DNA from 3 places in the Arthrobacter sp. YAF16 genome. Region 3 is predicted to be linked to each of the others. Evidence: riboswitches for the same ligand, from Rfam matches in the RefSeq annotation. Region 3 holds a riboswitch; each other region holds the start of a gene.
What was found. A riboswitch is a leader RNA that binds a small molecule or an ion and turns the genes downstream of it on or off. The one in region 3 is predicted to bind thiamine pyrophosphate.

Region 1: it holds a riboswitch for thiamine pyrophosphate, as region 3 does, so the genes downstream of both, thiO (glycine oxidase ThiO) here and AB4Y91_RS06090 (bifunctional hydroxymethylpyrimidine kinase/phosphomethylpyrimidine kinase) in region 3, are expected to answer to the same signal.
Region 2: it holds a riboswitch for thiamine pyrophosphate, as region 3 does, so the genes downstream of both, AB4Y91_RS00185 (ECF transporter S component) here and AB4Y91_RS06090 (bifunctional hydroxymethylpyrimidine kinase/phosphomethylpyrimidine kinase) in region 3, are expected to answer to the same signal.

The regions. Positions count from the first base shown of each region.
Region 1 is NZ_JBFRDC010000001.1:788,779-790,969, forward strand. It holds gene AB4Y91_RS03775 (ferritin-like fold-containing protein) at 1-419, shown strand, start outside; gene thiE (thiamine phosphate synthase) at 416-1,144, opposite strand; TPP riboswitch at 1,171-1,291, shown strand; gene thiO (glycine oxidase ThiO) at 1,282-2,191, shown strand, end outside.
Region 2 is NZ_JBFRDC010000001.1:40,308-42,498, forward strand. It holds gene AB4Y91_RS00175 (DUF4235 domain-containing protein) at 1-238, opposite strand, end outside; gene AB4Y91_RS00180 (heme-degrading domain-containing protein) at 275-820, opposite strand; TPP riboswitch at 967-1,110, shown strand; gene AB4Y91_RS00185 (ECF transporter S component) at 1,180-1,812, shown strand; gene AB4Y91_RS00190 (ABC transporter ATP-binding protein) at 1,826-2,191, shown strand, end outside.
Region 3 is NZ_JBFRDC010000001.1:1,302,579-1,304,769, reverse strand. It holds gene AB4Y91_RS06090 (bifunctional hydroxymethylpyrimidine kinase/phosphomethylpyrimidine kinase) at 1-1,228, opposite strand, end outside; TPP riboswitch at 1,263-1,360, opposite strand; gene AB4Y91_RS06085 (Rne/Rng family ribonuclease) at 1,498-2,191, opposite strand, start outside.

The sequences.
Region 1 (2,191 bases), 510 kb from region 3:
TGGACCACTTCCATGAGCGCACCCGCCCCGCCGACTGGCACGAGTCGCTCATGAAGGCCTACGTGATCGACACGGTCTCCGCGGACTTTTACCGGTCCATTTCGGGCTATGTCGACGCCGGGACGGCCGGGCTGATCGAACTGGTCCAGGCGGCCGGGGACGCGACGGTTGTGCTGCGGGACCGGCTCAAGGCCGCGCTCGCCGACGATCCGCGGCTGGCGTCCCGGCTGGCCCTGTGGGCTCGGCGGTTGCTCGGCGAAGCGCTTACCCAGGCCCAGCGGGTCAGCGTGGAGCACGCCTTCCTCGGCGGCCTGACCGGCACGGACGAGGACCGGGCCGGTGAACTCGCCCGCGCCCTGACCGCCGAGCTTGCCGCCGCCCATTCCCGTCGGATGTCAGAGCTGGGACTAGCCGGCTAGTTGTCCGCGGCGCCGCTGTGGACGTCGGCGTCGGCGTCCGCCCCGGCGTCGAGCGCGGCGAGCAGGGCACGCGCGGCCCCGGCAGGATCAGCGGCCTCGGTAATCGCCCGGACCACCACAATCCTTCTGGCTCCGGCGTCGACCACCTGCGCCACGTTGCCCAGGTCGATGCCGCCGATCGCGAACCACGGCACCACCCCGGCGACTTTCCCGACATCGGCGGCCTCGGCCCGGCCGATCGCCGCGGCGGCGTAGCGCACCAGGTCCAGCCCGACGGCGGCGCGGCCAGGCTTGGTGGGGGTGGCCCAGACCGGGCCCACGCAGAAGTAGTCCAGCCCGCCCCGGCCCGGGGACGCCGCGATGGCCGCATCCACCTGTTCCGGCGTGTGCGTGGACATGCCGATCACGGTGCCCTTGCCCAGGAAATCCCGGGCAGCGGCAAACGGGATGTCCTTTTGCCCAATGTGGAACACCGGCGCCCCTGCCAGTGAGGCCAGGTCGGCACGGTCGTTCACCGCCCAGAGCCGGCCGTGCCGCCGCGCCACGGAGTGCAGGACCTCCAGCAGCTCAAGCTCCTCGGCCGCCTCCAGCGACTTGTCCCGCAACTGGATGATGTCGACGCCGCCGGAAAAGGCAGCGTCAACGAAGTCCTCGAAGTCACCGCGCTCCTTCCGGGCATCGGTGCACAGGTACAGGCGGGCGGTGGTGTGGACATCCTGGCTCATGCCCCAAGCCTAGTTCCTCTAAACTGGGCGCATACCGCGGGAGCCCGCGCGGGCCGCCAGACGGCCGACGGGCTGAGAGGGCGTCAGAGCCGACCGCTTGACCTGATCCGGCTAGTACCGGCGTAGGGAAGGAACCCATGGACGTATCCGTCGCACCACCCGCCACACCACCGGGCCCATCCTCGGATTATTACGACGTCGTCGTGATCGGCGGGGGAGTGATCGGCCACGGCATCGCCTGGGAGGCCCGCCGTTCGGGCCGTACCGTCGCGCTGGTCGACGACGCCCCCGGCACCGGCGCCAGCTGGGCTGCCGCCGGCATGCTGGCGCCCGTGAGTGAACTCCACTACCAGGAGGAGGAGCTCCTTGCCCTGATGCTGGAAGCCTCAGGGCTGTGGCCGCAGTTCGCCGCCGGCCTGGCCGGCGGCAGCACTGACGGCGGCGGCACCGGATATCTCACGACGCCGACCCTCGCCGTCGGCGCGGACGCGGCCGACCGCCGGGCGCTCGCCGACCTGCGGGCCGCGCAGCAGGCCTGCGGCCTGGCCGTGGAGCCGCTGACCGTCCGTGAAGCACGCAGCCGCGAACCGTTGCTCAGCCCCGGTATCTCCTGCGCCTTCGACATCCCGGCCGACCACCAGGTGGATCCGCGCCGGCTGCTGGCCAGGATTCGGTCACTGCTGGCCACCGACAGCCGGTTCACGGCCGTGCCCCGCCGCGCGGCCGGGCTGCTCTGGCAGGGCGGCCGCGTCGCCGGCATCCGTTTCGAGGGCGGCGGAGAACTCCGCGCCGGCGAGACGGTCGTAGCCAACGGCCTGGCCGCGGCGGAACTGCAGGGCCTGCCCGGGGGACTGTCCCTGCCGCTGCGTCCGGTCTACGGGGACATCCTGCGGCTCCGGATCCCGGCACGGCTCCGGCCACTGCTGCGCTCGACCGTGCGGGGCCTGGTCCGCGGGGTTCCGGTCTACATCGTCCCGCGGGAGGACGGCACGGTCGTGATCGGCGCAACCCAGCGGGAGGATGCGCCCTCCGAGGCTGGCGCCGTCT
Region 2 (2,191 bases), 1.3 Mb from region 3:
AGCGGGTGATCGCCCGCTGCGTGCCGCGGTTGGCGAGGACCTGGATGATGGCGCTGACCGAGGCCGAAATGAGGGCGAAGGTCAGGGCCTGGCGCAGGGTGGTGGGGACGTCGTCGTCGTGGCCCTTGGGCGGTTTGTTGCCGGTGGTCTTTTCCCAGACGGTGTCGACTACCTTGGTGCCGACGAAGCCGGCGAGGAGGCTGACGCCGGTGCCAAGCAGTTTGATGAAGATGTTCATACTTCGTACTCCTTGCGGGAGGAAACAGGGCTTCCCCTAGCCTAGCGTCCCCGGGCGGCCGAGGATTTCGGTCAGTGCCTCGACCACCAGCTCGTGGTCGTCCTTCTGCGGCAGCCCCGACACCGTGACGGTGCCTACCACCCCGGTTCCGCGCAGGTAGATGGGGAACGAGCCGCCGTGGGCTGCAAACTCCCGCTGGTCGAACCAGGCGTTGTCCTCGATCCTCTGACCGGCAGCACGCGCCCGCAGGCCCACCAGCAGCGACGGGACTTCATACCGCACCGCGGTGCGCTGTTTGGCCTTGATCCAGCGCTCATTGTCCGGGGTGGCGCCCTCCAGTGCGGCGTGGAAGAGGACCTGATCGCCCTTGCTGATGTCGATGGCGATCGGGTAGGAGCGCTGGCGGCCGAGTTGGACCAGGAGGAGGCCCAGGTCCAGCGCGTCGTCCTTGCTGAAGGACCGGAACTGCAGTTCGTCGATTTCGGCCAGGATGCGGCCGATGAGCGCGGCCAGGGATCCCGGCGGCTGTGGTTCCGCGGAGTCCGGGTCGTACTCGGGGGAAGGCACTGGTGCGTCGGTCATGGGACTCAGCTTCCGTTAGGTGGCCGCCGCCGCGCAAGCCCAACTGACTCGCAGTTGTTGCCGTTATGAGCCCTCAAAACGACAACGACTGCGAGTCACTTGGGAGTGCCGCCGGGTGTAAACTGAGCCAGCCCACAAGGGCGATTTAGATACGACAGGGGAGCGCCGCCGTCGGGCATCACTGGAGAAATCCAAGGTAACCGTAGGTGGGCGCTGAGAGTGCGGACAGCCGCAGACCCTCGAACCTGATCCGGTTAGTACCGGCGCAAGGGAGTCGAGTTCTCAGGGTGCCCGGCACCCGTGGCGAAGGCCGCGGTGCCGCCGGAGCACCCTCCCCTCCTGTTCCTCAGGAGGACGATATGACTGACATTTCTGCGAAGCAGACACTGACCACCGGCAAATACAGCTGGCGCGTGGTCGACATTGTGGTGGCCGCGTTGATCGCTGTTGCCGGCGGTGTGATTTTCTGGGCCTGGTCCCAGGGTTCCAACCTTGTTTCCGTCCCGCTCAACGCGGTCTACCCGCCGCTGACCGGGCTCTACGCCGGCGGCTGGATGATCCCGGCGGTGCTGGGCATGCTCGTTATCCGCAAGCCCGGGGCGGCGCTGTTCTGCGAAGCGGTGGCCGCCACCGGCGAGCTGATCATGGGCTCGCAGTACGGCACCACCGTGCTGATCTCCGGCATCCTGCAGGGCCTGGGCGCCGAACTCATCTTTGCCGCGTTCCTGTACAAGAAGTTCAACCTTCCGGTGTCCCTGCTGGCCGGTGCCGGCGCGGGCCTGTTCTGCGGCCTGAACGACTCCTTCCTGCCCTGGGGCTGGAACATCGCGTACGAAACCGGTGACAAGCTCGCCTACATCGTCTTCTGCGCCATCTCCGGAGCGGTGATTGCCGGGGGACTGTCCTGGCTCGCCACCCGCGGCCTGGCCAAGACCGGGGTGCTGGCCTCGTTCGGGTCCCGCAAGGCGGCATCGGAACCCGTCTTCTCCTGATGCCCGCACACGCATGAGGTCTGTCGACGACGTACGCCCGGCCGCGGTCAGCGCCCGCGGCTGGGGCTGGCGGCACGCCGGCCGGGCCCGGGCCGCCGTGAGCGGCCTGGACCTGGACATCCGCCCGGGCGAGCGCGTGCTGTTGCTGGGCCCGTCCGGCGCCGGCAAGTCCACGCTGTTGCACGCCCTGGCCGGTGTGCTGGGGGACAGCACTGCGGCAGCCGCGTCCGCTGCTGCTTCCGCTGATGCCGAGGACTCCGATGAGACCGGCAGCCTGCTGATCGACGGAGCCCCGCCCAGGGCCCGGCGCGGGCGGGCCGGGCTGATGCAGCAGGACCCGGAGACCCAGGTGGTGCTGTCGCGGCTCGGCGACGACGTG
Region 3 (2,191 bases):
TGGTCACCGGTCCCAGCTGGGTCTCGACGGCGCGGCCGGCCAGCCAGTTCCGGTGCAGTTCGGATTCGACTTCGAGGCACTGCTGCGCCGAGCGGGACCAGAAGAGTTGTTCGGCTTCCGACGGCGCCAGGGCCGCCGCGCGGGACAGCACCCGGGAGTAGCCGTTGAGGTACAGGGCGTCCTGGCCGAGGTAGTAGGCGAACTCGGGTTCCGGCAAGGTACCGTCCGCGAGCCCCCGAATGAAGTCCAGGCCGTAGATCGCGTCCAGCCCGTCCGCCGCGTGCCCTGCCAGCAGCGTGGCGAACTCGCCCTCGGCAGGAAGCTGGGGTGCCGCAGCGTGCTGCAGGTGGTGGAAGTGGTGCACGGGGCCGTTGCCGGATCCGACCTCCAGGCGTCCGGCTTCCCGCAACGCACCCAGCAGCCACGGCTTGACCTCCCGCAGCGCTGCCTCCCAGTCCCCCGTCCGGGCCTGGACCGTGGCCAGAGCCGAGGACAGCGAGCAGCCGGTGCCGTGGCTGTTGCGGGTGTCGATCCGCTCGCCCGGCACCACCACCGTCTGCTGGCCGAGCACTCCCCCGGTGTTGACGAGCGCGTCCGGGCAACCGCCGTCGTTCTGGGCGCCGTCGCTCTGGGCTCCGCCGGCCGGCAGGTGGCCTCCCTTGACCAGAACCGTGGTGCCGGCCAGGGCCGCGAGCCGCTTGCCCTGTTCCAGCGCACTGGCCCAGTCCGCGGCGGGCGGCTCCCCCAGCAGCATGCCCAGCTCGGCCAGGTTCGGTGTGATGAGGTCCGCCAGTGGCAGGAGAGCCCGCAGCGCGGTTTCGGCCGATTCCTGGAGCAGCCGGTCGCCGCTCGTCGCCACCATCACCGGGTCCAGGACCACGACGCCGGGGCGCACCTTTTCGAGCCAGGCCCGGACGGCGTCGATCACCGAGTCGTCGCCGAGCATACCGATCTTGACGGCGTCGATGGTGATGTCGTCGCTGATGGCCTCCAGCTGGGCGGTCAGGAACGCTGCCGGCGGTACATGCACCGACCGGACGCCCTGGGTGTTCTGGGCGGTCAGGGCTGTGATGGCAGCCATCCCGTAGCCGCCGTTCGCGGCAATGCTCTTCAGGTCGGCCTGGATGCCGGCACCGCCGGAGGGGTCCGAGCCCGCGATGGCCAGCACCCGCGGAATCCGCGGCGGCGTTGAGGCCCCGCCGTCGGGCTCCGGGAAGACGGACTGCAGGAAGGCTGAGGTTCGGCTAGATGCAGGCTGGGTTGTTGAAGACAAGAGACATCCCTTCGCCGGTGCTAACCGGACAGGTTCAACGGGTCTGGATCTCAGCCGGCTCGATGCGCGGCACCCCGTGTCAGTCCCCCAGCCTAGCGTTCCTCGCCGGCAACCCCGCTAAATTTCAGCCCGTCCCCTTAACGCACTCGCGGGTTCCGTCCGGGGTCGACGTGATGTTACGTCGATCCCGGACGGAACCCGCGAGTGGTGGTGCCTGCTTGGTCCTAGAGCTCCGACGCCGGGACGCCGACGCCGAGGATGATCGGCTCGTTGGCGGCGGGCTTGGCGGCCACCTTCGCCGGCTCCGGGGCCTTGGCCTCATGGACCGAGACGGCCTCAACCGACGGAGCGGTCTCGCGCTGCTGCACGGACGTCTCGTTGGCGGCGCCCTGGGCTCGGCTGGCGCTCCGGTTCCGGCGCACCCGTCGGGGTCCGGTGGTGTCCGGGGCCTGGGCCTGGGCCGCAGGGGCCTTGCGGGCTTCCTGGCGTACCGGGGCCTGGGCCGCAGGAGCCTTGCGGGCTTCCTGGCGGGCCGGCGCCTGGGCCGCGGGGGCCTTCGCAGCTTCCTGGCGAGCCGGGGCCGGGGCCTCGGCCTCGGCGGTACGTACACTCGGCGGCTGGATCCGCGCCGTCCTGGCGCGGCCGCGGCCCCGGGTGGCGCGGGACGGCGCTGCAGCTGCAGGCGCAGCGTGCTCCGCCGCGTGCTCGGCCGTGGGAACCTCGGCTGCGGGCGACTCGGCAACCGGAGCCGCGGCGGCTGGCTTGCCGGTCTCGGCGTCGCCCAGGTGGGCGAACGCTTCGGTCAGCAGGTCCAGGGTCAGCGCGGGCTGCGGGGTTTCCTCGGCGTGCTCGACGAAGGGCAAGGCAACCTGTTCGCCGCCGAAGGTCAGCACGGCCGCGGGACGACCCGCTGCCTCC